3 regions of the Desulfonispora thiosulfatigenes DSM 11270 genome follow, and region 2 is predicted to be linked to each of the others. Evidence: predicted binding sites of a transcription regulator. Region 2 holds the regulator's gene; each other region holds the start of a gene.
The links. Region 2 encodes HrcA, which represses chaperone genes, less so after heat shock. Its sites were predicted from a motif close to TGTTAGCACTCNNNNNNNNNGAGTGCTAACA; they were not measured.
Positions count from the first base shown of each region.

Region 1 (12,538 bases), on a different contig from region 2:
TTTTTACTCTAGTTTCATCTGCCAGTGCTTTCAAATATACAGCATATTCTTTATAATTTTTCGTCAATTATTTCTCCTCCCACCTATACATAGATGTTTATCTATATGTATTATATTCTTAGACATAGATAGGTGTCAATGTGTTATTGAGTTTTTCGATAAGTGAGTAATCTATTTCTGCATTACTAGTTACAGGCTGGGGCATAATAGATTCCTCTAAATTTAATCTAATGCTTAAAAAAGGCCAACCGGGATAAATTTTCATCCTGATTGGCCTTTATATTTAGACTTTATGCTTTAAATATTTAGTATAGTTTCTGCTTTGCTCTTACTTTATTAATTTAGACAACACTTTAAACTCAGGAGTACCTGCTTTTTTTAAGAGGTCAAAAATTATGGTTTCTGTATTAGTTACTACAGCTCCCATGTGGGACATTAAGTTTAAGCCATTTTGCTTGTTTTCTCCAGTTCTAGAGGAAATAGCGTCTTCTGTTACAAAGACCTCATAGCCATGAGCTAGTAAATCCCGTACTGTTTGAAAAACACAGACATGAGTTTCCATTCCTGCGATAATAACCTTTTTTCTACCTAGCCCTTTCAGCTCTGCTACTACTTCTGGTATGCAGGCACTAAAACTTGTTTTTTCAAAAACTTTAGACTGATTTAAATATTTACTTACTTCTTCTACAGTTTTGCCTAATCCTTTAGGATATTGCTCGGTTACAAGGACAGGAATACCTAAATTAGTAGCGGCCTGTAATAAGATATTAGTCTTATTAATCACCTGGTCCCCTGACTTCATAGCGGGAACTAATCTTTCTTGGATATCTATTACTAACAAAACAGTTTCATCTTTTTTTAAGGTAAACTTATCCACCGCGAAAACTCCTTCGTTAAATCCTTTTTTAAAAAACACTTTGAATTTTTTCCCTACTATTAAATATCTTTAGATAGGTTTAATAAACCTTAAACCATTACTTTGCAAATATTATTAGTAAACTCTACAGGGTCTTCAATTGGTAATCCTTCGATTAATAGGGCTTGATTATATAATAAATTTGTAAATAGTTTTAATCTATCTTGATCTTTACTAAAGGCATCTTGTAAGGTTTTAAATACTTCATGATTAAGGTTAATTTCTAAAACCTTTTCCGCTTTAACATTTTGATTATCTGGCATGGAATTAAGGACTTTTTCCATTTCAATGGTTAAATCACCTTCATTAGTTAAGCATACAGGATGACTTTTTAATCTTTTAGAAGCTCGTACATCTTTTATTTTTTCTCCTAAAATATCTTTCATCGCTGCAAAAAGATCTTTATTTTCTTCATTTTCTACTTCTGCCTTATCTTCATTTTCCTCAGATTCGATTCCTAAATCTCCACTTGCCACAGATCTAAATTCTTTTCCCTCATAATTCATTAACATTTTTACAGCAAATTCATCTATTTTGTCAGTGAAGTATAAGATTTCATATCCTTTTTCTGCTACCATTTCAGTTTGAGGTAATTTGTCAATTCTTTCATTTGTTTCACCTGAAGCATAATAAATATACTTTTGATCTTCTGGCATTCTCTCTACATATTCCGCTAAGGTTACCATTTTCTTTTCGGTTGAGGAATAAAAAACAAGTAAATCTTTTAAGGCATCTTTATGCATACCATAATTATTATAAATTCCAAATTTTATTTGGCTACCAAAAGATTCAAAGAACTTTTCATACTTTTCTCTTTCATTTTTCAAAAGCTTTTGTAATTCACTTTTAATTTTGTTATTAATATTTTTCGCAATGAACTTTAATTGTCTATCATGCTGTAACATTTCACGGGAAATATTAAGAGATAAATCTTCTGAATCTACGATTCCTTTGACAAAGCTAAAGTAGTCAGGTAAAAGTTCAGAGCATTTATCCATGATTAAGACTCCACTAGAATATAACTCTAAGCCTTTTTCGTACTCCTTAGTATAATAATCAAAAGGAATATTTTCCGGAACATATAATATAGCATTATAACGCACAGTTCCATCTACACTAATATGAATATGAGTAAGTGGTTTATCAAAACCATAGTGTTTCTCATTATAGAAGTTTTCATAATCTTCATCAGTTAGTTCACCTTTATTTTTACGCCATAATGGAATCATACTATTAATAACTTGTTCTTCTACATACTCTTCAAATTCATCTTTACTTCCTTCTTTAAGTCTTCTTTGAGTCATGTCCATTTTTATTGGATAGCGAATGTAATCAGAGTACTTTTTAATGATTGCTCTTAATCTATATTCTTCTAAGTATTCATCATAATTTTCTTCTTCCGTGTTTTCATTTATTTTTAAAATTATCTCTGTACCTACTGCTTCCTTTTCACAAGTTTCAATAGTATAGCCATCTGCCCCTTTAGATGCCCATTTATAGGCAGTATCGCTTCCTAATGCTTTAGTTATTACAGTAACAGTTTCAGCGACCATAAAAGCAGAATAAAAACCTACCCCAAATTGTCCAATGATATCATGTCCATCTTTTATTTCTGTTTCTTTTTTAAATGCCAAAGATCCACTTTGGGCAATTATCCCCAGGTTTCTTTCTAATTCTTCTTCAGTCATACCAATACCAGTATCAGTAATTTTCAAGGTTCTACTTTCTTTATCTGGTATTACCTTTATGTAAAAGTTTTCTTTATCAAATTTTATCTTTTCATCAGTTAAAGCTTGATAATAAATTTTATCAATAGCATCACTAGAATTAGAAATAAGTTCCCTTAAAAATATCTCCCTATGGGTATAAATTGAATTAATCATCATATCTAATAATTTTTTGGATTCAGCTTGAAACTCTTTTTTCATTATAAATTGTCCCCTTTCTTAATAAAACTACGCTCTATGAAATAGCATAGTAAATAATTTACTTTTAAATTGTTAGCACTCTCTTCTAGTGAGTGCTAATGTCTACTTTTTATATACCATATAAAAAAATTAATGTCAATATTTATGAACAATATAAATGGGACTGCCTTTGTTTGTAAATTAAAATTTACTTTAAGACAGTCCCTTCCAATATTTATCTCTTTATCTCATTCGTTAAAAATTATTTATTTTTCTATTAAGTTACTATTAATAAAGTTACTATTTTAAGTTGTTTTGTCTTGCATTTGCTTCGTCTTTAATTTCTTCACGCATTCCACTTAATGCATCTCTTCTTTTTTCATTTTTCTCTATTAATTGATTTTTCATAGTTTGATTATCTGTTTCGTTAATCATATCTTTAGCTTCCCTATAATTCTCAATTGTATTATTAATGTTGCTTTGAATTTTATCTACATTATCTCTTCTATCATCAGGTTTATTTTTTTTCATCGTTATCAATCTCCTTATTTTAAAATAATAAAAATTACCCTTTAGTTATTTTGTACAAATAAGAAATAGATATACGATAATTATTAATTTATTTTAGAAAACTAGCTACTTACATATTTTCTGGGTTCATTACTCTTCTTTTAAATACTTTAATGATCTCAACAATTGGAATAACTGCTAGTGCTAAAGCTGTTGCTACTAAAAAGTCATACCATGGAAGAGCTACAAGTTTAAAGATATTATTTAAACCTGGAGTATAAATAACCGCAATTGTGAGGACAAAAGATGAAATCATGGCTCCCCACAGATATTTATTTTGTTTTTTAATAGTGAAGATAGAGCCTGTTAAAGAACGCATATTCATAGAATGAAATATTTCACACATGGAAAGCGTTAAAAATGCCATCGTCATACCCGTTATATGCGATTGGTCATTTCCGATAAAAAAGGATATAAGGGTTATTACTGCAATAAGCAATCCTTGATAAAGAATACTTATTCCGACCCCTCTTGCAAAGATACTTTCCTTAGGATCACGAGGTGGTTGTTTCATGCTATTTTCTTGATGTTCTTCCATTCCTAGTGCAATAGCAGGAAAAGTATCTGTAATTAAATTAATCCATAAAATATGAATTGGTGAAAATAAGCGAACAGCAAACAGGGTTGCAATAAATAAGGCTAACACTTCACTTAAATTTGAAGCTAATAAAAACTGCACTGTTTTACGAATATTATTATAGATTCTTCGTCCTTCTTTTACTGCCGAAACAATAGATGCAAAATTATCATCCGCTAGTACCATATCTGCTACATTTTTTGTTACCTGTGTACCCGTAATACCCATGCCTATACCAATATCTGCTGATTTTAAAGCTGGAGCATCATTAACCCCATCACCTGTCATGGCTGTAATTTTCCCTTTTTTCTTCCACGCATTAACTATACGTACCTTATGCTCAGGCTGTACTCTTGCATAAACAGCATACTTTTCTACTGTTTTTTCAAATTCTTCATCTGATAGGCGGGAAAGTTCTGCTCCTGTTATCGCTTCCCCTTGATCATTTAAAATACCTAACTCTTTTGCGATTGCAACTGCTGTAATTTTATGATCGCCTGTAATCATAATTGGGCGTATTCCAGCATCCCTACATTCACCAATGGCTATTTTTACTTCTGGACGAATAGGATCAATCATCCCAACTAAACCTATAAAAATCATATCTTTTTCAAGCTCTTCTGGTCTATTCTCTGGTTTAGCATTATAATTTTTAGTAGCTGCTGCTAATACACGCAAGGCCTTTTCAGCCATTTTCGTATTTTCCCCTAAAATTTCTTCACGCTTACTATCTGTTAAAGGTTCGATTCCCTTTTTAGTTAAAATTTGAGTACACTGCTTTAATACTTCATCGGGTGCTCCCTTTGTATACTGAATAAATTCCCCTTTAGAATTTTTATGAATAGTAGACATCATTTTACGGTCTGAATCAAAAGGTGCCTCTTCTACCCGTGGCATCTCTTTTTCTAATAGATTTTTATTTTTCTCTTGTTTTAAAGCATAAGTCACTAGGGCTGATTCAGTGGGTTCACCTAACACAGATCCATCTTCAGAGACTTGCGTATCATTACAAAGAGCAAGTGCTATAGGCAATATTTCTTCTTGTCCATAACTATCCACAACTGTCATTTTATTTTGGGTTAAAGTACCCGTTTTATCAGAACAAATAATTTGGGTAGAACCAAGGGTCTCTACTGCTGTTAATCTACGAATAATTGCATTTCTCTTTGACATTTTTGTTACACCAATTGATAAAACTACGGTAACAACGGTAGCGAGTCCTTCTGGAATAGCAGCAACTGCAAGGCTGACAGCCAGCATAAACATCTCAAAGACATATTCACTAGAAAAGTCACCTTTTCTCAAAATACTAAAGGCAAAAATAAAGATAGATATTCCTAAAACGGCAAAACTAAGTACTTTACTAAGACTTGCTAATTTATTTTGAAGTGGAGTTTTACCTCCTTCAGTCCTTGCTATGATACCTGCAATTTTGCCCATTTCAGTTTCCATGCCAGTAGCAACTACAACGCCTTCACCTCTACCATATCCTACACTAGTACCCATATAAAGCATATTTAGACGATCTCCTAAAGGAAGATTATCTTCTTTTTCGATGGGCTCACTAAATTTATCTACTTGCACAGATTCACCAGTTAGAGGAGATTCTTCTACCTTTAAACTTGCTGACTCTATTATTCTCATATCAGCTGGTACAGCATCTCCTGCCTCTAATAGCACAATATCTCCTGGTACTATATCCTCTGATTTAATCTGCACAACCTCATTGTCTCTACGCACTCTTGAATGTGTAGAAGACATTTGTTGCAGGGCTTCAATTGCCTTTTCAGCCTTCCCTTCTTGGACAACTCCTAATACCCCATTTAAGATAACAACTAAGAAAATAATAATCATATCTGCTACTTCACCAAATAATCCAGAAACTACAGCAGCTGCTATTAAAACAATTATCATAGGGTCAAGCATTAACTCTAAAAATCTTATGACAATATTTTTCTTTTTAGCTTCTTCTAATTTGTTTTTTCCAAATTTGGTTAACCTCTCTTGGGCATTACTAGCTTTTATACCTTCTTTTGAAGTTTCCTGCTCTTTTAAAACATCTTCTACTCCCTCAAAGTAATGCTGCACTAGAACACTCCTTTATATTTTTATTATTTTATTTTGTTCATAAATAATTCTTAAACCATCTAAAGTTAATAGTTTATCAACGCTATCAATTACCTTAGACTCACTTGCAATTACAGGCGAAATTCCTCCTGTAGCAATTACCTTTACATCCTTACTACCCATTTCTTTTTTCATTCTTGTAACTATGCTTTCAACTATGCCGCAGTAACCATAAACTATCCCGGCTTGCATCGCAGCAACGGTATTTTTGCCAATGGTTTTCTTGTTTTTAGGTGCTATTAATTCCACTTTAGGTAACTTTGCAGTTCTAGTATATAAAGCTTCTGCGGATATCTGTACACCTGGAGTAATAGCTCCACCTAAATATTCTCCCTTAGCAGAAATTGCACAAAAAGTAGTAGCCGTCCCAAAGTCTACAATTATTAGAGGTCCTCCATATTTATTATAAGCAGCTATGCCATTAACTATACGGTCAGCCCCAACTTCTTTAGGATTTTCATATAAAATTGGCATTCCCGTTTTTATCCCTGGTCCCACTATCATTGGATTTACATTAAAATACTTAAAGGCCATCTCTTCTAAAGAGGTCATTATTGGCGGCACTACTGAAGATATAATAACATCGGTAATACTTCCTACATCTAGTTTATGATAATTAAACAGATTATTGATAATAATTCCATATTCATCAGCAGTTTTAGATTTATCAGTAGCAATTCGCCAATCAGTTAGTAACTTTTTCCCTTCGAATATTCCCAGAACTATATTAGTATTCCCTACGTCAAATGCTAGTAACACTATTTTCACCTCATTAATTTAATATTATTTGCGATATTTACTTAAAGCTTTTACCAATATTACAGTTAATACTGATGCAATAATTATTTCAAAAATTGAGTTACTAATAACAATAATATAGGCTGCTTGAATAGGTAAGTATTTCATTAAAACAGCTAGTCCTAAAAAACCAATAGTGTTAGTTAAAGTTCCGACAATGGCTGCAGAAATAGAAGCTAATGTGATGTTTTTGCGAAAGATCCAAAACGCATAATATGATGTAATCCCAATTAATATTCTTGGTAAAATACGTACAATTGGATCTGAGGGAATCGCTCCTGTCGGCGTCATAAAACTATAAAGACCAAATAAAAATCCTGTAAATGCACCTACTACTGGACCTTCTAAAATAGCTGCTAAAATCACTGGAATGTGTAAGATTGTGGCTCTACCAACTGGGGATGGAACAGGAATAAACCCAAGACCTGTAGCTCCTAACATCATCGCTATAGCACCTAGTAATCCAGCAACAACCATTTTCCTCGTACTCAATTTTTTACTTATATTTTCCATTATATATTACCTCCAATTTTTATGATAGAAAAAATAAAAGAGCGGTTATAAATCCGCCCTTTTGCTTACATTTAGTCTAGTTCTTTCATAGATAGTCTTTCCTATTATAGCGGCTAATATAGCCTTTAAAAAATCTAAACCCATAAAGAGACTCATCATTATAAAAATAGCTTTAAGGGTAATTACCTTGCCTGTAATATAGTTATAAATTAGATACATCCAAGGTAAGCCGATTAAATAAATAACTACCATTGCCAATAAAGACGCTAGTAAAAATGTCTTTAAACCTGGATTTTCCTTTTTATGAATAATATATCCTGCTACATAAGCTGCGAAAATGAAGGATATTAAAAATCCAAAAGAAGGCTGCAGGGCATAAACTAATCCTCCATAAGGGGGAGCTGCAAAGATTGGAACTCCGATAAGACCAAGGAGTATATAAACTAAGATACTTAAAGCTCCAAGCCTCGGTCCTATTATTGCTCCAGCTAACAATGATAATAAAGGCAATAAACTAAAAGGAATTATTTCAGGTGGCCATATTTTAGACACAAAAGCTCCTAAAGTCATTAAACCCGCAAAAAATGAAACTAAAATCATATCTCTTATCGATAAATTCACACTTATCCCTCCTACAATTCTCTTATCTATAAGAATTATAAAAGGTACTCTAGTCATTGTCAACTAGATTTAACCCTGAGGTTAACATAGGGCGATATTCAGTTGTCCATAAAAAAACCTTCTAGACATAAAGGCCCAGAAGGTTTTAAAAACACAATTATTCCACCTCCCGTCTCGGTCCTCTTGGCTCCAAGCGGTATTGAATTAATATAAAATTATAACTTATAATCTTTCTATACAGGGCCTATGGCTCCCGTTAGAAATAGATTATTTAACCTTCTATTTGGTCTATAGCCTTTTTAATCTTTGTTGCCATACCTTTAATTTTTTCAGCTGGTACGGCACAAATAGCTATGCGCAAACCTTTTTTAAGAGATACTAAGAAAATGTTATCTTCTCTTAATTTTAATCCTACTTCTTCAGCTTTCGTTGTCGGTATTGTAATAAAGAATCCAGAATCATAAGGACACATTTTTAAACCTACTTCTTTAGCTTCATTAATGAAAGTATGTGCTCTATCTTCCATGCTTTCGCGATATTCATTTCTTTCAGCATTTACCTTTGCCATTAATTCTGGGTTTTTCCATAAATCTATTAATAGTCTCATTCCTGATCTTGTGCAGTTAGACCAAGTACCTCTACTTGAGAATTGGTTAACATCATAAAACTCTGTAATTACTTGTTCATCAGAGCTAATTCCAAGTAAGCATCCTGTACGATAGCCATACATAGTATAGCCTTTAGACATACTAAATCCTACTAAAACTAAGAAATTAGCTGGTAAATTAGAAAATTTCTTAAAGAATTTACGACTACCTTCAGGTGCAAAATCCATATAAGCTATATCTACAAATAAAATTATATTATTTTCTTTTTTATTGCAAAGCTCTGTAAAAGCATCAATTAGAGCTTGCCATTCATCATCTGTTAAACTATAGCCTGTTGGATTATGAGCAGGTGTATTAAGGATTAAAAGGACATTTTTTTGTACTTTCGCCAAAGCTTCAACCTTTTCAATACAAGCCTGTAAATTGAATTTTCCTTCTTCATCAAAAGTCATAAATGTATCAATTTTACGCATCATCTCGCGAGCCATCGTTTTATATGGTCCCCAGAACCAATCTGAAGTTAAGTATGTATCTCCTTCTTCGGTGTAATTCCAGATAGCATGATGAATTGCACCACTTCCACCTGGAGTTGCTATTCCTTTAACGAATGCATCTGGTTTATTTTCGCCAAATGTTACATCGATTACCGCGTTAATATAATCTGGTAATCCTGCTATCGGAGCATAATTTGCTACATCATCAAAAGGCAAGCTATACATTGTTTTTTCTACGGTAGGTAAAGTAATTAATTTACCAGAAGCATCTAAAAATGCACCTATAGATGCATTAACTATATTTTCTTTGCCTACTATTTCAGCCTTAGCATTAGCGGCACTATTTACACCAAATATATTATCTGTCTCGCTTTTATCTTGAGCATGTTTAGCAACTAAAGATATCTTCTCCATTACACTTCCTCCTTGTAGTAAAGCTAAATTCATCATTCGCTATATTTTTGTAAAGTCCTTTTTTATTTTATGATGAATAATGTATACTTAGCACTTATTGTTTATTATATAGCACTCTTTTCTAAAATAAAAGGTCATCCCTAGGGATGACCTTTTTTGAAGGTTAAATTAATTCATGTCTCTCAAAATATAAATTAATTTCTCTTAAAGCACTTTGGGCACTATCTGCACCATGAACGACATTTTGGCTCATTTCCCAGGCATAATCGCCTCTAATTGTTCCTGGCATAGCATCATTTGGATTAGTTGCTCCTATCATTTTCCTAGCTTCTAATACAGCATTATGACCTTGAATTACCATTAATAGAACAGGACCACTGGTAATATACTCTATCAAGTCTTTATAAAAAGGCTTTCCTAGATGTTCTTCATAATGCTTTTGTGCTATTTCTTTAGAGATAAGTGAAAGTTTTAAGGCACTAAAAGTAAAACCCTTTACTTCTAATCTCTTAACTATTTCTCCGATAAGACCTCTTTTAACACCATCTGGTTTAATCATCATAAATGTTTTTTCCATAGATAATTATCCTTTGAAAGTTATTTTGATAATACCATCATTCTTATCTTCTTCCATATTAATAGTGTTTTGATCTAAATTAATAACTTCTTCATCTGACTTAATTGTATCAGTTAAGGTTTCTCCATCTACAGTACGTTTTGGAGAATCGGTTACACCTTTCATTAGCTTTGCAAACTCTACAGCATCAAGGGTTTCCTTTTCCATTAACTCTTTAGCTATCAGATGAAGTTTATCAATATTTTGGCTAAGAATCTTTTCTGCAACCTTATATCTTTGATCAATAATACTTTTTACTTCTTTATCAATTGAAAAGGCAACTGCTTCACTATAATTACGATCTCTAGCAATGTCTCTTCCTAAAAATACCTGTTCACTATTTTGATTACCAAATGTAATGGTGCCCAGCTCATCAGACATACCCCATTCTGTAATCATTTTACGAACTGTGGTCGTAACTCTTTCAAGGTCATTTTGAGCTCCAGTTGTAATTTCATTTAAAACAAGTTTTTCTGCTATTCTTCCACCAAGCATCATCGAAACTTGCTCTAATAAATGAGACTTTGTAATATAGTTTCTATCTTCTTTTGGTAACAGTAATGTATATCCTCCTGCTCTTCCTCTTGGAATAATTGAAACCTTATGCAGTGGATCACAATTAGGTAACAATTCAGCTACTAAAGCATGCCCTGCTTCGTGATAAGAAACAATTTTCTTTTCAAATTCATTAATAACACGAGATTTTTTCTCAGGACCTGCAATTATTCTTTCAACAGACTGTTCTAACTCATTCATAGAAATGTTTTTCTTGTTATTTCTAGCTGCTAAAAGTGCTGCCTCGTTAAGTAAATTTGCTAAATCAGCACCTGTAAAACCTGGTGTACTTCTTGCCATTACTTTTAAGTCTACTTTACTGTCCATAGGCTTATTTCTCGCATGAACTTGTAAAATTTCTTCTCTACCTTTAACATCAGGGGCACTAACAGCAACCTGTCTATCAAATCTTCCTGGTCTTAATAATGCTGGGTCTAAAATATCAGGTCTATTAGTTGCTGCAATAATGATTATACCTTCATTTAGGTTAAATCCATCCATTTCAACTAATAATTGGTTAAGGGTTTGTTCTCTTTCATCATGACCACCACCAAGACCTGCACCCCTTTGTCTACCTACTGCATCAATTTCATCGACGAAAACTATGCAAGGAGCGTTTTTCTTTGCTTGTTCGAATAAATCCCTAACTCTTGATGCTCCGACACCAACAAACATTTCTACGAAATCAGAACCACTGATACTAAAAAACGGCACTCCTGCCTCTCCAGCAACTGCTCTTGCTAAAAGGGTTTTTCCTGTTCCAGGAGGTCCAAAAAGTAAAACACCCTTTGGAATCTTAGCACCTAATTCTGTAAACCTGCGTGGGAATTTAAGAAAATCAACTACCTCTTCTAATTCTTCTTTAACCTCATCTACCCCTGCTACATCACTGAAAGTAATCTTTACTTTATCATCTGTATGTAGCTTAGCTTTACTTTTACCAAATTGCATTACTCGGTTTCCTCCACCTTGTGTTTGTTGCATCATAAAGAAGAAAACCCCAATTAATAATAGAATTGGTAATAATGAAGATAGTACACTAGTCCACCAAGATGGCTGTGGAGTTGGTAATTGATTAGCATTAACGTTGTTTGCAATTAAAATATCCGTTAAACTATCATAGTTAACTGGAGCATGCAACATGAATTCTTTATTTGCTTTAGTCTTACCTTTAAGTTCTTGGTATGTTTCATAAGATGTAATCTCGAGCTCACCAATTTGTCCTTTTTCTACAGCGGCGATAAATTCTGGTAAATTATTAAATACTTTTTCTTCTACTGGTGGATTATTTGTCCATCGTAAAACTGTTACTGCAATCAATACAATTAATAAATAAATTGCTAAGTTTTTAAATACGCGATTCAATAATCTGCCTCCTCCCCTACACTAACCCTTAAATATTTAAAGTTAAAATTGACCCATTAATATCATTATATGTTATCATATAAACAATGTTTTTTCAAACTATTTCCTTGGATTTTATCTGTAATATTAAGTAATTTTTTGTTTCATTGGTAACCCTTACCTGATTACTTAAAGCAAGACCTGGTATCCAAATAATATTATCCCCTGAACAAATAAGATTAATTTGATCTCTTTTTTCCTTTTCTATTTTTCGGTCTATAAAAAAGTTTTTAAGTTTCTTAGTTCCCTCCATTCCTAATAGATGCACTCTGTCACCAGGCTTTCTTTTTCTGATAGTTAAGGGGCTTGGTAATTTATCCCTATCAACTACTACTTGATAATAATCTTTTGATTTTATCATCTTGTCTGAGAGAAATGCTTCTATTATAATATCTTCTCCAGGAATAATTGTTTTACC
Region 1 covers NZ_FWWT01000013.1:13,021-25,558, forward strand. Annotated here, with positions in the region: gene B8965_RS03725 (ArsR/SmtB family transcription factor) at 1-67, opposite strand, end outside; gene B8965_RS03730 (hydrolase) at 329-877, opposite strand; gene htpG (molecular chaperone HtpG) at 967-2,844, opposite strand; gene tlp (small acid-soluble spore protein Tlp) at 3,124-3,354, opposite strand; gene B8965_RS03745 (cation-translocating P-type ATPase) at 3,464-6,058, opposite strand; gene B8965_RS03750 (type III pantothenate kinase) at 6,071-6,856, opposite strand; gene B8965_RS03755 (ECF transporter S component) at 6,881-7,408, opposite strand; gene B8965_RS03760 (biotin transporter BioY) at 7,454-8,029, opposite strand; gene B8965_RS03765 (pyridoxal phosphate-dependent aminotransferase) at 8,301-9,545, opposite strand; gene ndk (nucleoside-diphosphate kinase) at 9,709-10,122, opposite strand; gene ftsH (ATP-dependent zinc metalloprotease FtsH) at 10,129-12,081, opposite strand; gene tilS (tRNA lysidine(34) synthetase TilS) at 12,176-12,538, opposite strand, start outside.
Region 1: the regulator HrcA is predicted to act here: its motif matches at 2,915-2,945, upstream of htpG (molecular chaperone HtpG).

Region 2 (12,538 bases):
GCTAATAAGCAAACTAAAGAGTTTAAAGATACTATGTCTTTAGGGGTTAGGACGATAATATTTATAACACTTCCTTCTGCTGTAGGTATAATTGCTCTAAGAATGCCTATAGTTAGGGCAATGTTTGAACAAGGACAATTTACAGAGGCAAACACTATAGCCACTACATATGCTTTATTCTTTTATTCTTTGGGACTTATTGGGTATTCTGCTCAGCAAGTATTAAATAGGGTTTTTTATGCTATTCAAGATACGAAAACTCCTGTAATCGCAGGTATTATCACTATACTTGTTAATATTGTGTTAAACTTTATTTTAATTAAGCCTTTAGCTCATGGAGGTTTAGCTCTAGCATATTCAATAGCAGGACTTGTAAACATGATATTATTATTATATTTATTAAGAGTGAAAATAGGAAAGATAGATGGGACCAAAATGCTTGTTTCATTTATGAAAACATTAATTGCTTCTTTGTTTATGGGGCTAATAGTGTATCTGGCGTCTATTTTTATGGAACATAGTTTAGATATGAGCTTAAAACTTAATCAAATTTTACAAGTTTTAATTTCTATTGGGATAGGTACAATTGTTTATATTATTGTTGCGAATTTAATGAAAATGGAGGAAGCAAATATGGCCTCTAAAATTATTATGAAACGTTTTAAAAAGAAAAGATAAGTCTTTTCTAGGAAGTAATAGTGAATTTTGTTATAATATCCTGTAATGCTATAGGTAATATGTAAGGGGGAAAATTTGTGAGGCAAGATCGTATAAGGAATTTTTGTATTATTGCACATATTGATCATGGAAAATCTACATTAGCGGATAGATTATTAGAATATACTGGTGCGTTATCACAAAGAGAAATGACAACGCAATTTCTAGACAATATGGACTTAGAAAAAGAAAGAGGCATTACGATTAAGCTACAAACAGTTAGGCTTAATTATAAAGCAAAAGATGGACAAGAATATGCCCTGAATTTAATAGATACTCCTGGTCATGTGGACTTTTCTTATGAGGTTTCTCGTAGTCTAGCTGCATGTGAAGGGGCTATTTTAGTAGTAGATGCCGCCCAGGGAATAGAAGCACAAACCTTAGCCAACGTTTACTTAGCCCTAGAAAGTGATTTAGAGATTATTCCTGTTATTAATAAAATAGATTTGCCAAGTGCTGAACCAGAACGAGTACGCCAAGAAATCGAAGATGTAATTGGAATAGATGCTAGCGAATCTATTCTTTGCTCAGCTAAGGCTGGTATAGGGATAGAAGATATTTTAGAATCTATTGTTGAAAAAATCCCAGCACCTATGGGAAATGAAAAAGAACCATTAAAAGCACTTATTTTTGATTCGAACTATGATAGCTATCGTGGTGCTATGTCATATATCCGAATTTTAGAAGGTACATTGAAAAAGGGTATGAAAATTCAAATGATGTCAACTGGTAAAAGTTTTGATGTTACTGATGTTGGGGTGTTTTCTCCTCAAATGACATTTTTAGAAGAACTAACTCCCGGAGAAGTTGGTTTTGTCGGAGCTAGTATTAAAAATGTAAAGGACACTCAAGTCGGAGATACTATAACAGATGCTAATAATCCAGCAACTGAACCTTTAGCTGGTTATCGTAAAGCAACATCTATGGTTTTTTGTGGATTATATCCTGTAGAAAATTCCGAGTATGTAAATTTAAGAGATGCCCTTGATAAACTACAATTAAATGATGCATCTTTAACCTTTGAAGCTGAAACTTCAATTGCATTAGGATTCGGATTTAGATGTGGGTTTTTAGGATTACTGCATATGGAAATAATTCAAGAGAGATTAGAAAGAGAATATGGTATTGAATTAGTAGTTACAGCTCCTAGTGTTATTTATAAAATAACTAAAACTAATGGAGAGGTAATCATGGTGGATAACCCTGCAAACTTACCAGCTCCCCAAGTTATAGATATTTTAGAAGAACCAATTGTTCAGTCTTCAATTATGGTTCCTAATGATTATGTGGGTGCAGTAATGGAGTTAGCCCAAGAGAAGAGGGGCATCTTCATAGACATGCAGTATTTAGCTGAAAATAGAGTTCAACTTAAATATGATTTACCATTAAATGAAATAGTTTATGACTTTTTCGACCAATTAAAAACAAGAACTAAAGGATATGCCTCTTTAGATTATGAAATGAAAGGCTATCTAGCATCTAACTTAGTTAAATTAGATGTTTTAGTTAATACAGAAGTAGTTGATGCACTTTCGTGTATTGTTCATAAAGATAAAGCATATGCCAGAGGCAAGGCTTTAGTAGCTAAATTAAGACAATTAATACCACGTCAAATGTTTGAAGTACCTATTCAAGCGGCTATTGGTAATAAGGTAATTGCTAGAGAAACAATAAAGGCTCTCAGAAAGAGTGTATTAGATAAATGTTATGGTGGAGATATAACTCGTAAAAGAAAGCTTCTTGAAAAACAAAAAGAAGGTAAAAAAAGAATGAAGCAAGTGGGTAATGTTGAGATACCACAAGAGGCATTTATGGCTGTATTAAGTCTAGAAGAATAGGATGTGAAGTTATGGCCAAATCTTTATATATTCATATCCCATTTTGCGAAAGTAAATGTAATTACTGTGATTTTTTAAGTTACCCTAGCTGTGACAATGAGATTAAAACAAGATATGTAAAAGCACTTGAAAAAGAAATAACACTTACAAACAATAAAAGTAGTACTCCACTAAAATCTGTTTTTTTTGGTGGAGGTACTCCTACTTCTCTATCAGGTAGTAGTTTTTGTACTTTAATGGATACCATAAAAAAAAATTATTATGTAAATCAGCAAACAGAGATAACTACAGAAGCAAATCCGGAAACAGTGGATTATACTAAACTATGTATGTTAAAAGACTCTGGAATAAATAGAGTATCTTTTGGAGTGCAAACCTTTGATGAGGAATTATTAAAGAGTATTGGAAGAATCCATTCAGCCAAAACTGTTTATAAAAGTTATGGTACTGCTAGAAAAGCAGGATTTTTAAATGTAAATTTAGATTTAATGTATGGTCTTCCTGAACAAAGTCTTAAAAAATGGGAGCATACATTATTAGAAACCTTAGCTTTAGAACCAGAACATATCTCGTTATACCAACTTAAAATCGAAGAAACAACCCCTCTAGGAAAAGAGCTACAAAAAGGAAAGATAGAAATATTTGATGATGAAATAGCCTTAGAAATGTATAAGATGGCAAGAGCTTATTTGGGGGAAAAAGGATATAAACAATATGAAATCTCAAATTTTGCAAAACCAGGCTATGAATGTAAGCACAATAAAACATATTGGTTAAATGAACCATATATTGGTATAGGACTAGGAGCATGTTCTTATAAATCCCCTACTAGAAAAATCAATGTAGGAGGATTAGAAGAATACTTAGAAAACCTAGAAAATAATCAATTACCTTTTTATGAAGAAGACATCCATGATAAGAAAATAGAAATGTCAGAAACTGTTTTTATGGGCTTAAGATTAACCGAAGGTGTTAGCTTAGACCAGTTTGAGAATAGATTTGGTGAAAAATTAGAAATTGTTTTTAAAAGGGCAATTAATAAATGCATAAGTCTAGGTTTAATAGAGCTAAACCCAGAAAGAATAAGGCTTACAGATAAAGGACTATATATTGGCAATTTAGTTTTTGAAGAATTTTTACTTAAATAAGTGAAGAATCATTGACATTTTCATAGGTTAATGATATTTTTTTATTATAAATTAGCACTCAACAAAGGAGAGTGCTAACAAAACAAAGGGTGGATGAAATGGAATTGGATGCTCGCAAGAGGAAAATACTCGAAGCAGTAATCGTTGATTATATCTCTACTGCTGAACCTGTAGGTTCCCGAACCATTTCGAAAAAGTATGAATTAGGGGTTAGTCCAGCTACTGTTCGAAATGAGATGGCGGATTTAGAAGAACTAGGTCTTTTGGAACAACCTCATACTTCTGCTGGGAGAATTCCATCTGATTTAGGTTATAGGTATTATGTTGATTGTTTAATGAGAAAAGTAGCTATAGAAGATAAATTAAAAGATACCATTAGAGAAAGCTTTGGTGTGAAGGCTAAGCAAATCGAAGATATTATTAAACACACTAGTAAAACTTTGTCGACCATGACTAATTATACATCTCTAGTAATAGCTCCTAAGGCAGGCAGTAATTCTTTACAAATGATTCAGTTAATTTTCATTGAACCAGGTAAGGCTTTAATTGTAATTATTACTGATGGTGGTAGAGTTGAAAATAAATTTATCGAAATTCCTCAATCTGTTACTAAAGAGGATCTTGATATAGTTTCAATGTGTTTAAATCAAAAGCTAAAAGGTTTAACATTGGAGGATTGGGATAAAAATATTTTAAAAGAATTACAGTTAAATTTAATAAAACAACAAAAGGTTTATACTAAGGCAATTGACTTATTGGATAGTATTTTAAATACCCATACGGAAAATAAAATTTATTTAGGTGGAGCTTTAAATATTTTAAATCAACCTGAATTTATGGATGTAGATAAGGCTCGTAGCCTCTTGACTTTACTAGAGCAAGAAGAAGAACTAAATAAGGTGATGAAAAATAATCTTGAAGAAGGTGTAGCAGTCAAGATTGGGACAGAAAATGACTGTGAAGGCATTAAAGATTGTAGCTTAATAACAGCAACTTATAAACTTAATGGCAATGTAATGGGGACGATAGGAGTATTAGGACCGACAAGAATGCAATATTCTCATGTTGTATCAATAGTTGATTATTTAACCCAAGTTTTATCCCGACTTATATTAAAGTGAAACAAGTGCATCTTTTTGGTATAAGTGGGAGAATATACATTAGATAAAAGTGGATAAAAATTTAGGAGGTAGTAGTTTTGAGTTCAAGCCATGGAGCAAACAATTCTGATTTAGATAGTAGATTCACTGCTTTAGAAACTAATATTGAAGCCATTCGTGCTGTAGCTAGTGCTGTAAAGGGAACAATAGGCCCTAAGGGCTTAGATACAATGCTAGTCGATCAAATGGGGGATATAGTGATTACTAATGATGGTGTTACTATTTTGAATTTGATGGAAGTAAACCATCCTGCTGCCAGAATGTTAATTAATATAGCAAGAGTGCAACAAGAAGAAATTGGTGATGGAACCACAACTGCAACCTTAATGGCTGGAGAAATGTTAAGTGAAGGGCTAAAACAAGTAACTCAAGGTGTTCCCATAGCTAGGGTGATTGAAGGGCTTAGGATAGGCTTAGCGCAAGCTATAGAAGAATTTGAAGCTAGGACCCAAGAGATTGATCAAGATAACTATTCGTTATTAACAAAGATAGCTTTAGTTGCAGGCAGAGAATATGAAGATATAGCTAATTTAGTTGTAAAATCGGCTCAAATAATGGGATCTGAAAAATTACTAGAGCCTTCTTTTAAATTATCTGATTCTATTAAAGCAATAGAGGGAGCTAATAACGAAGTTTTTGTAGGTACATTAATTAATAAAGAAAGAATGAATAAACAATCTCCAAAAGAAGTATTAAATGCAAAAATATTGATCATAGATGATGCTCTTGAACCAGAAGCAATTGATGATGCTGCTCTTGCAACTGAAAAGGGTTTTACTAGGTTTATGGAACTACGTGAAGAATTTAAACAAAGTATCGAAAAAATTGTGGAATCAGGTGCCAATGTAGTTTTAGTTGATAGAGGTGTAAATGATTTAGCTGAAGAAATCTTAATTGATAATGGCATAATGGTTGTGGAAAGAGTAGCTAATAAAGAATTACAAAAAATCAGTAAGCATACTAAAGCCAAAATGATCAAAAGAACGGGTTTAAATAAGCAAGTAGAAGCCATTAAAAACTACATAGGCTCAGCCGAAAAGGTATATGAAGATGAAAAACTTGAAAATATTAGAATTTTAAATGGAATAGGTGAACCTATTGCTACCGTTATTGTCAGCGCCTCTACTAGTGAAGTAGTAGGTGAAAGGGAAAGAATTGCTAAAGATGCAGCTAGTAGTGTTCAGGCCACATTTAAAAAAGGCTTTGTCCCTGGTGGAGGTTCTATAGATTTATATATAGCAAGAAAATTAGAAAGTCTGCAAAAGGATATTAAAGGAATGACTAGCTTTGGGGTGAAATGTGTTGCTAGCGCTTTAGAAAAGCCTTTTATGCAAATAGCGACAAATGCAGGTTATAATCCATTAGAAAAAATAGGAAATGTAACTCAAGCACAAGTAGAACAAAATAACTTTGCTTTAGGTATAGATTGTGATACAGGTGATGTCAAGGATATGTTGGTAGAGGGGATTATTGATCCTACTTTAGTAAAAATACATGCTTTAAAAGCAGCAGGAGAAGTTGCTGAAGCTATTTTACGTATTGATACTATTATCCGAAAAAAACAAGAAAGTAATCTTTAATATATATAACAATACACAGGTGGTGGGGAAATGACTAATAATGAAGAAAATGTAGAATTAGAAGAAGATATTATTGAAGAAGAGGAAAATACAGAGAGTACAGGTAAAGTAGAAATCGTAGAAGAAACAAATGAAGTTGATGAGCTTAATCAAAGACTATTAAGAGTTTCTGCAGATTTTGATAACTTTAAAAGAAGAACTAGAGAAGAAAAGGCAAGTATTTTAAAATATGCCAATGAAAAACTACTAATAGATACTTTGCCAGTTTTAGATAATTTTCAAAGAGCAATTGATGTTAAAGAACCAAGTGAAGAAGTAAAAAAATTCATTGAAGGTATGGATATGATTTATCGTCAATTGTATGAAGTTTTAAAGAAATCAGGACTTTCTGCAATTGAAGCTAAAGGAAATGAGTTTAATCCTGAACTTCATGATGCAGTTATGCAGGTAGAAAACAATGAGGTTCCTGACAATACAGTAATTGAAGATTTAAGAGCAGGATACCTATACCATGATAAGGTAATTAGACCAAGTATGGTACAAGTAGCAAAGAATAGTTAATGACAAATAATAATAAAAGTACTTAAAAAAAAGGATGAATTCCTTAAATTAATATTGAATATAGGAGGTTTTTTATAATGAGTAAAGTAATTGGAATAGACTTAGGTACAACAAATTCTTGTGTAGCAGTAATGGAGGGTGGGGAACCAGTAGTTATCCCAAATCCAGAAGGTAATAGAACAACACCATCGGTGGTAGGGTTTTCTAAAACTGCTGAACGTTTAGTAGGTCAAGTTGCTAAGCGTCAAGCAATCACAAATCCCGATCGTACTATTAGTTCAATTAAAAGACATATGGGTACAGATTACAAGGTTAGTGTTGATGATAAACAATTTTCACCTCAAGAAATTTCGGCTATTATTTTACAAAAGTTAAAAGATGATGCAGAAAGCTATTTAGGAGAGTCAGTTTCAAAGGCTGTAATTACTGTTCCAGCTTATTTTACTGATAGTCAAAGACAAGCAACAAAGGATGCTGGAACAATAGCAGGACTTGAAGTTTTAAGAATAATTAATGAACCTACAGCAGCTTCATTATCTTATGGTTTAGATAAAGAAAATGACCAAACAATTCTAATTTATGACTTAGGTGGCGGAACATTTGACGTATCTATTCTGGAATTAGGTGATGGTGTATTTGAGGTAAAGGCTACTAGTGGTAACAATCGTTTAGGTGGAGATGACTTTGATCAAAAAATCATTGAATGGATGATTGAAGAGTTTAAAAAAGAAACTAGTGTAGATTTAAATAAAGATAAAATGGCTGCCCAACGTTTAAAAGAAGCAGCTGAAAAGGCTAAACATGAATTATCTGGAGTACAAACAACTAATATTAATTTACCTTTCATCACTGCAACAGCTGATGGACCTCAGCATTTAGACTTAAATTTAACAAGAGCAAAATTTAACGAGTTAACAGCAGATTTAGTAGAAAAAACTTTAACTCCAACAAAACAAGCATTAAAAGACTCAGGTTTTTCTGCTAATGAAATAGATAAAGTAATTTTAGTAGGTGGATCTACACGTATCCCAGCGGTTCAAGAAGCGATCAAAAACTTAATTGGTAAAGAGCCTTATAAAGGTGTTAACCCTGATGAATGTGTTGCGCTAGGTGCAGCTATTCAAGCAGGTGTATTATCAGGGGAAGTTAAGGACGTATTATTATTAGACGTTACTCCTTTATCTTTAGGTATTGAAACTTTAGGTGGAGTATCGACTAAGTTAATCGAAAGAAATACAACTATTCCAACTTCTAAGAGTCAGATTTTCTCAACAGCATCTGATAGTCAAACATCAGTTGATATTCACGTATTACAAGGTGAAAGAGAAATGGCTCAATATAATAAAACTTTAGGACGTTTCCAATTAACTGGAATACCAGCAGCTCCTAGAGGAGTTCCACAAATTGAAGTTAAGTTTGACATTGATGCTAACGGAATTGTAAATGTTTCTGCTAAAGATTTAGGAACAGGAAAAGAACAAAAAATTACAATTCAATCTTCAAGCGGACTTTCAGATGAAGAAATTGAAAACATGGTAAAAGAAGCTGAAATGAATGCTGAAGCAGATAAAAAACGCAAAGAAGAAGTTGAAACTAGAAATGGAGCAGATTCATTAGTATACCAAACTGAGAAGACTTTAAAAGAAGCAGGAGATAAATTAGATGCTGATGAAAAAGGCGAAGCAGAAAAAGCAATACAAGAATTAAAAACAGCATTAGAAGGTGATAACACCGAAGACATTAAAGCTAAATCTGAAGCTTTAACTGAAATAGTTTATAAATTATCATCAAAATTATACGAGCAAGCAAATCCTGAAGCTGGGCAAGAAGCACCTGAAGGCGCTCCAGAGCAAGATGATAATGTAGTAGATGCTGACTTTACAGAAATTAAGGAAGATAAATAATAAAAATATCAGCAGGAGTGAATGTACTCCTGCTTGATTTCTTGTGTATTAAATAAACTAGAAAAAGGAGGTGAACCGGGATGGCAAAAAGAGATTATTATGAAGTTTTAGAAATTAGTAAAACAGCCGGCGAGGATGAAATTAAAAAAGCATATCGCAAGCTAGCCCGGAAATACCACCCTGATGTGAACCCAGGAGATAAAAAGGCGGAAGAGAAATTTAAAGAAGTATCAGAGGCCTATGAAATTCTTTCTAATCCAGAAAAAAGATCTGCTTATGATCAATTTGGTCATGCGGGTACAGATCCTAATGGTTTTGGTGGAGCAGGAGGATTTGGTGGCGGAGATTTTGGTGGATTTGGTGATATATTTGATGTATTCTTCGGTGGTGGCGGAGGAGGCTTTGGCGGTGGTAGAGCCCGTAGAGGTCCTACTAAAGGAAATGATCTTCGCTATGATTTAGTAATAGAATTTGAAGAGGCAGCTTTTGGGGTAGAAAAGACAATCTCTTTACCACGATATGAAAATTGTTCTAAATGTAAAGGAACAGGGGCTAAAGAAGGAACCGAAGCCGAAACTTGTGGAACATGTCATGGTACGGGTCAAGTAGCTCATACTCAAAGAACAGCATTTGGTCATTTTCAAACAGTTAAACCTTGCTCTACTTGTAATGGTGAAGGTAAAATTATTAAAGAACCATGCACAAAATGTAAGGGTCAGGGAAAGGTTCGCGCAACTAAGAAACTACAAGTTAAGATACCTGCTGGTGTTGACTCTGGATCGCGTTTAAGAATGGCAGGAGAGGGTGAACCTGGTGAATTAGGTGGACCACATGGAGATTTATATATTTATATTTCAGTTAAACCACATGAGTATTTTATTAGGCAAGGTAATGATATAATTTTAGAATATCCAATCAATATTGTGCAGGCTTCCATAGGAACTGAAGTAGAAATCCCGACTCTAGAAGGACCAGTTAAATTAAAAATTCCGGAAGGAACTCAAACAGGAACTGTATTTAGATTAAGAGGAAAGGGTATTACTAGTATCAAAGGTTTTTCTAAAGGAGACCAGCATGTTCAAGTGAAAATTATAACTCCTAAACATCTTACTTCTGAACAAAAAGAGTTACTTCAAAAGCTAGAAAAATCATTTGCTGAAGGACAGCATACGGATCAAGATGAAAATGATGGAAAAGAAAAAGGCTTCTTTGAACGAGTAAAGGATGCTTTTAAAGGTTAGGAGAGTATATTATGAATTGGTTAGAGGTTAAAGTTACAACTGTACAAGAGGCAATTGAGGGTATAGCTAATATTTTTCATGAGATTGGAGCTGGGGGAGTCGTGATTGAAGACCCCCAGCTTATCTCTATATATGCAGCTAAAGGTACATGGGATGCACATGACTTCACTAAAGAACTGTTAGATAAAATGGACGTAGTAGTCAAAGGATATTTACCAGTAGACGAGTTCATTTTTTCAAGATTAGAAGAGTTAAAACTTGAGCTAGAATTATTAAAAGTTAGGATAGGCGAAATCCCAACAATTATTGAAGAACAAGAAGTAAAAGAAGAAGATTGGGCAAATTCATGGAAAATTTATTTTAAACCTGAAAAAATTGGAGAAAAGACTGTAATTAAACCTTCCTGGGAAAATTATAAAGAAAAACCAGGAGACTTAGTAATAGAACTGGATCCTGGCATGGCATTTGGTACTGGTAATCACGCAACCACATCTTTATGTATAAATTTGTTAGAAAAATATGTAAAACCAGAGATGAATGTTATTGATGTAGGTTGTGGTAGTGGTATTTTAAGTATTTTAGCAGCCAAGTTAGAAGCTAAAAATGTAGAAGCTTTAGATTTTGATAATGTTGCAGTTAGAGTTGCTAAAGAAAATGTCGTTATAAATAATTTACAAGATAGTAATATTACAGTATGTCAAAGTGATTTACTCCAAAAGGCTACTTTAAAAGCTGATTTAATCGTAGCTAATATAGTTGCAGATATTATAATCAGAATGATTCCATCTGTTCAGAACTATTTAACCGAAAAGGGAATTTTAATTTGTTCGGGAATCATAGATGAAAGAAAAGATGATGTTATTAAAGCTCTAGAAGAATATGATTTTAAAACACTAGAAATAAAGGAAAAATCAGGTTGGGTAGCTATCGTAGTCCAAAGCGGGTTACAGGAGAGATAAGAATGCGAAGATTATTTATACCGACAAGTGAAGTTGAGAGTGATTTAATTATTATAGATGGTAGTGATGCGCATTATCTTTTAAATGTTTTAAGAATAGAAGAAAAAGAAGAGATTATAATTTTTGATGGTAAAGGAACTGAGTATTTAGTAGAAATTAATAAAACAAGTAAAACTCAAGTTGAAGGTCTTATAAAGGATACCTATTTTGTTGGTCAAGATACTGAGGTACAAGTTACCTTAATTCAATCCATAGCTAAAGGCGATAAAATGGATTATATTATTCAAAAATGTACAGAAATAGGTGTAGGTAAGATTATTCCGATAATTACAGAAAGAACAATAGTAAAACTTGATGCTAAAAAGAAAAAAGAAAGAAAAGATAGATGGCAAAAAATAGCTACTGAAGCTGCGAAACAAAGTAAAAGAGTGATCGTGCCTGAAGTAACAGAGATATTAACCTTGGAAGAATTAATAAAGAAACTAGATAATACTGAAAAAACCTTGATTTTATGGGAAGATGAAAATAAAACTAAAATGAAAGAATATCTTAAAAAACAAGAAAGTATCGAAAACATAAACATCATCATTGGACCAGAGGGTGGATTATCAGAAGCTGAGGTTAATAAATTACAAGAAAAAGGTGCGATAGCAGCTTCGCTAGGTTCTCGAATTTTAAGAACCGAGACAGCTGGATTAGTAGCCTTAACTATAGTCTTATATGAATTAGGTGAGTTAGGATGAGTAATGAAAATAAGAAAAGGGTTGCCTTATATACTTTAGGATGTAAGGTAAATCAAGATGAAACTGAAGCAATTGAGGGACTATTTAAAGACCGAAATTATGAGATTGTATCTTTTGAAAATAGAGCTGATGTATATATTATTAATACATGTACAGTAACTCATTTAGCAGACCGAAAATCACGTCAATTTATTCGAAGAGCAATTAATACAAATCCCAATGCTTTAATTGTAGTAACAGGATGTTATGCTCAGACATCTGCAGATGAGTTAGAAAAAATACCGGGTGTAGATTTAATAATTGGAACTAGTGGACGAGAAAAAATAGTAGATGTCATTGAGGAACATCAAAAGGTGAATATGGCTACTACCTTCGTTTCTGATATTAGAAAAGCTAAGGATTTTGAAGAATTACCAGTTGATCGTTTGATTCATAAAACAAGGGCTTATTTAAAGGTACAAGAAGGTTGTGAACAATTTTGTACTTATTGTATCATTCCTTATTCAAGGGGACCTTTTAGGAGCCGTAGCCTTGATAATTGTATAAACGAAGCGGGGAGACTAGTTGATGCAGGGTTTAAGGAAATTGTCTTAACTGGTATACATCTAGGCGCATATGGTATTTATGATGAAAAGCTTAGCCTATTTGATTTATGCAAGAATTTATTAGATAAAACTGATATTAAAC
Region 2 covers NZ_FWWT01000017.1:100,561-113,098, forward strand. Annotated here, with positions in the region: gene murJ (murein biosynthesis integral membrane protein MurJ) at 1-678, shown strand, start outside; gene lepA (translation elongation factor 4) at 756-2,555, shown strand; gene hemW (radical SAM family heme chaperone HemW) at 2,567-3,703, shown strand; gene hrcA (heat-inducible transcriptional repressor HrcA) at 3,802-4,824, shown strand; gene B8965_RS07180 (TCP-1/cpn60 chaperonin family protein) at 4,902-6,443, shown strand; gene grpE (nucleotide exchange factor GrpE) at 6,474-7,004, shown strand; gene dnaK (molecular chaperone DnaK) at 7,082-8,908, shown strand; gene dnaJ (molecular chaperone DnaJ) at 8,989-10,149, shown strand; gene prmA (50S ribosomal protein L11 methyltransferase) at 10,161-11,108, shown strand; gene B8965_RS07205 (16S rRNA (uracil(1498)-N(3))-methyltransferase) at 11,111-11,851, shown strand; gene mtaB (tRNA (N(6)-L-threonylcarbamoyladenosine(37)-C(2))-methylthiotransferase MtaB) at 11,848-12,538, shown strand, end outside.

Region 3 (5,534 bases), on a different contig from region 2:
AGCTTTATTTAGATCCTTTTTATGGATATGTGTAATGGTGAAACTTATTAGTTATGGTATTGCTAAGCGTCCTTACGGCCAAGAGCGTAATGGATGCACTAGATAAGGCCATTAAAAATAACCTCAGATTGTCCTTATCGCCGAACATTCCATTCAGATCAAGGATGGGCTTACCAGATGAGAGCATACTCTAACCGGCTTAAGGAAGAACGTATTTTTCAAAGTATGTCTAGAAAAGGTAACTGCTATGATAATTCCGTTATGGAGAACTTCTTTGGACTGCTTAAACAAGAGATTTACTATGGTGTCGTCTATTACAGCTATGAGGAATTGAAGTCGGAAATTGAACGATACATAAATTACTATAACGAAAAGAGAATTAAAGAGAAACTTGGATGGCTAAGTCCAGTGCAATACAGACTTAGTCTTCAGGCTGCATAAAAATAGCGAGGCAGCCGAAACTGTCTCGCTAATAAAGTCTAACTTTTAGGGGTCACCTCAAATTTGAAGGTGTTTTTTGTTTTACAAAAGTCCCCATTTACGGTCATATTCAACCTTTAAAACAAATTCATCATCAGTAAAATTATTTTGCTTTAACTTTTCAAGAGCAATATTAAAATCTAAAGTAGTAGTTTCAAATAAAATAAAGTCCTTTTTAGCAGTTATTGCCCAATCATAATGAAGATCGCTTAGAATTTCCATCATTTGTGCTACCCTTTCTAGACGATCGGTTAGGTTATCCTTATAGTATCTCACTGATTTTGCACAAGGATCACGCATGATAATGTCTTGCTTTTCTAGATAATAAAAGAAAAATCTAGCTCTTTGCACACAGGTTATATTATCACTTTGCATAAAAAAACCTCCCTATTTAATAATACTCAAATATTAATGATTACTTTATTTTATAGTATATAACATTTTTTCAGTACATAGTTTATTCATTCTAAAATCATGCTTATCAAAAGGTAGAGCATTATTGCTAATTTGACAGTCAAAAGCAAGCCCAATTTTAGGCGTGCTTGACTTTAATAAAGGAAGAAAGCGATCATAATAACCTTTACCAAAACCAAGGCGGTGCCCCTGTAAGTCAAAAGCAATTCCTGGTATAAGGCATAAATCAATTAGTGCAGGATTTATACTAATTTGTTTGTTAGGGGGTAATTCTAAAATACCAAGCCTATTAGGTCTAAGTTCATCTACCGAAGTTAATAAACTAGGTGTAATTGTACAATTAGTAAGGTTTGAAATAGGAATTATAACTTCTTTCTGCTCTAGTAAGGCAGTTTCAATAATAGGCATGGTCATTACTTCTTTTTGAAAAGACATATAAATCATTAACCTTTTCGCATTTTTCCAACTATAATGATTAGTCAAGATTTTTAAGATTTCCAAACTTTTTTGTTCTACTTCTTTAGTTGTTAATTGGTTACGAATATTTTTATAATGATTTCTTAGGTTAGTTTTCATGTTATCCCATCCAAATAAATAATTTATTATTATATTAACAGCTTATATATAATGATTACAATATCTCAATTATTAAATTATATGAATAAAAACCTTTAAAAAGGGAAATAAAATAAGATAGTTAAAGAAAACTTAAGCTAATTTTGCTTAATTAATGATAAATGCGAAAAAAAATCCAATTTTTTTGTATTTAGGGGTTGATAAGTTTGAGAACCTTTAATATTATTATACTTAGATATTAGCACTCACTTAAAGAGAGTGCTAACAACAAAGATTATTCTAAATGAGGAGGCTATGAATATGAATATTAAACCATTAGGTGACAAAGTAGTTATTAAAGCTATGGCACAAGAACAAAAAACAAAAAGTGGTATTGTATTACCTGATACTGCTTCTAAAGAGAAACCACAACAAGGTGAAGTTTTAGCAGTGGGTTCTGGAAAAATTGAAAATGGTCAAAAATTTCCAATGGAAGTTAAAGTAGGAGACAATATTCTTTTTTCTAAATATGCAGGCACAGAAGTTAAAATTGATGGCGAAGAAGTTTTAATATTAAGTGAAAGAGATATTTTAGCTGTATTAGGCTAATAATAAAGGAGGTAATTAATAATGGCTAAAGATATATTATTTGGTGAAGAAGCTAGACGTGCGTTAGAAGCGGGAGTAAATGCTGTAGCAGATGCAGTTAAAGTTACAATTGGACCAAAAGGACGTAACGTTGTATTAGACAAAAAATTTGGTTCTCCAACTATAACTAATGATGGTGTTTCTATTGCAAGAGAAATCGATTTAGAAGATCCATTTGAAAATATGGGAGCTCAATTACTAAAAGAAGTTGCAATTAAAACAAATGATGTAGCTGGGGATGGAACTACAACTGCTACTGTTTTAGCACAAGCTATGATTAGAGAAGGATTAAAAAATGTAGCAGCGGGTGCTAATCCAATGATTATTAGACAAGGAATCAAAAAGGCTGTAGAGGTTGCAGTTGCAGAAATACATAAAATTGCAAAGCCTATTGAAAATAAAGAGGCTATAGCTCAGGTTGCTTCTATTTCAGCTGCTGATAAAGAAATAGGAGATTTAATTGCTGAAGCTATGGAAAAGGTAGGAAATGATGGAGTAATTACCGTAGAAGAGGCTCAAACATTTGGAACATCTTTAGATGTTGTAGAAGGAATGCAGTTTGACCGTGGATATGTTTCTCCATACATGGTTACAGATACAGAAAAAATGGAAGCTGTATTAGATGATCCTTATATTTTAATTACAGATAAAAAAATTGCTTCTATTCAAGAAGTATTACCTGTATTAGAGCAAGTAGTTCAAGCCGGAAAGGCTTTATTAATTATTGCCGAAGATGTTGAAGGTGAAGCTCTAGCTACTATGGTAGTAAACAAAATTAGAGGAACATTCACTTGTGTAGCTGTTAAAGCTCCTGGGTTTGGTGATCGTCGTAAGGCAATGTTACAGGATATAGCTGCATTAACTGGTGGTCAAGTAGTTAGTGAAGAATTAGGATTAAAATTAGAAAATACAGATATTACTATGCTTGGTTCTGCTCGTCAAATCAAAGTTACTAAAGAAGAGACAGTAGTGGTTGAAGGAAAAGGCAACAAAGAAGAAATTGAAGGACGTGTAAATCAAATTCGTAACCAAGTAGAAGAAACTACTTCTGAATTTGATAAAGAAAAATTATTAGAACGTTTAGCGAAACTTTCTGGCGGTGTAGCTGTAATTCAAGTAGGAGCTGCTACTGAAACTGAATTAAAAGAGAAAAAACATCGTATTGAAGATGCATTAGCTGCTACACGTGCTGCTGTAGAAGAAGGAATCGTAGCAGGTGGTGGAACTTGCATAGTGGATATTTTAAAATCTCTTGAATCATTAGAGTTAAGCGAAACGGATGCACAAACTGGTGTAAATATTGTTAAAAAAGCATTGGAAGAACCAGTACGTCAAATTGCTTACAATTCAGGTGCAGAAGGTTCTGTAGTTGTTTCAAAAGTAAAAGAATCACCAGTAGGAGTTGGATTTAATGCTCTTACAGACGAATATGTAGATATGATTGCTGCGGGTATTGTTGATCCAGCTAAAGTAACTCGTTTTGCTCTTCAAAATGCATCAAGTATTGCTTCTATGATATTAACAACTGAAAGTTTAGTAACTGATATCCCAGAAGCTGATAATGGTGCAGCTGCAATGGCAGGAATGGGTGGCGGAATGCCAGGAATGATGTAATAATTCATCATTCCTGATTATCAAAGTTTCAAGGTGAATGCAAAATTTATTGACCACGTAAGGTTAAAAAAAGTTGGAAGCTGTTCATTAGTTTACTAAACTTATGAGCAGCTTCTTTTTTATGGAATAAAACCTCTTCTCTGTTAATAGATTTAGTGAAGGAGAGGAGGAGTAAAATGTTATCATTAAACACAATATTTAATAAAAGAATTAAATGGTGGGTAGTAAGCTGCTTGGTTATATCATTATTTATAGGAGGGGGTTTAGGTCTATATTTATACGAACCTTTATCGCCTACTGAAATAGTAACTCAAAGTATGAATAATACATTAAATGCAAATAGCTATAGTTATAATGCGATTACTAAAAGTATTATTGATAATGAAGAAAATTTATTAACACAAGTTAAAGGAGAAAAAAATGGTGATGACGTTCATTTACTAGGAAAAGTTTTTCTTGTTAATGGTGAACTTGAAGTTTTCAGAGTAGGGGATAATTTTTATCGTAAAGATTCTTTTTCAGAGAACTGGCTTGTATTAGAAAATCAGGATATAAAAGAAACAGAAAAGTTAATGCAAGAAATTAATCCATTGGGAATATTAGATTTCGAGGGTGATATAGAAGTTAATTATCTTGGGAAAGAAAATATAAATAAAAGTAAAGCTAAAATGTATAAAATAAAGGCAAATTGGAAAAACATATACTTAAGGACGTCATGGCAAGACCTCGAATATACAATATGGATAGATTCAAAACATAAAGAAATAATCAAAGCGAGAATAAGTGCAGTTAATAAGGAGCATGATAATAATAAGCTAATCTTAGATGTTGTATTTAAAAATATAAACAAGGAGATTACTATTAAAGCTCCAATTGATTAATATCTAGATTGATTAAACATGTAAATAATAAATTAAACAATAAATATTAAGGAAGTTTAAAATAAATCACAAAAAAGACTTGCATAAGATATTAATCTCATGTTATATTATCTGAGCACCAGAAAAACAGAAAAAAATTCATCAAAAGAAATGTTGACAAGCATAAATAAAAATGATAAGATATTTTTACAGACAACAACACATTAAAGATAAGTTGTTCTTTGAAAATCAAATAGTTATAAGAAACAGACCACAAGTAACAAACGGATAAATAACAAAGCCAAATGTTGGTTTTGAGCTTGCAGGATATTAATGGAGAGTTTGATCCTGGCTCAGGACGAACGCTGGCGGCATGCCTAACACATGCAAGTCGAACGGACTTTTAGTTTTTAGTTTACTAAATACTAAAAGTTAGTGGCGGACGGGTGAGTAACGCGTGGGTAACCTGCCCATAAGTTGGGGATAACTCCGGGAAACCGGTGCTAATACCGAATAAGCTTAATTTATCGCATGGTAGATTAAGTAAAGATGGCCTCTTTACAATGCTATCGCTTATGGATGGACCCGCGTCTGATTAGCTAGTTGGTGAGGTAATGGCTCACCAAGGCGACGATCAGTAGCCGGCCTGAGAGGGTGAACGGCCACACTGGGACTGAGACACGGCCCAGACTCCTACGGGAGGCAGCAGTGGGGAATCTTCCGCAATGGGCGAAAGCCTGACGGAGCAATGCCGCGTGAGTGATGAAGGCCTTCGGGTTGTAAAACTCTGTCCTAATGGAAGAAAGGCTATGGTGCAAATAGTGCCATAGATTGACGGTACATTGGGAGGAAGCCCCGGCTAACTACGTGCCAGCAGCCGCGGTAATACGTAGGGGGCAAGCGTTGTCCGGAATTACTGGGCGTAAAGAGCGTGTAGGCGGATTTTTAAGTCAGGTGTGAAAA
Region 3 covers NZ_FWWT01000027.1:10-5,543, forward strand. Annotated here, with positions in the region: partial or broken gene B8965_RS12150 (IS3 family transposase) at 1-441, shown strand, start outside; gene B8965_RS12155 (hypothetical protein) at 523-855, opposite strand; gene B8965_RS12160 (5-formyltetrahydrofolate cyclo-ligase) at 901-1,470, opposite strand; gene groES (co-chaperone GroES) at 1,771-2,058, shown strand; gene groL (chaperonin GroEL) at 2,080-3,711, shown strand; gene B8965_RS12175 (hypothetical protein) at 3,888-4,592, shown strand; partial or broken rRNA gene B8965_RS12180 (16S ribosomal RNA) at 4,902-5,534, shown strand, end outside.
Region 3: the regulator HrcA is predicted to act here: its motif matches at 1,707-1,737, upstream of groES (co-chaperone GroES).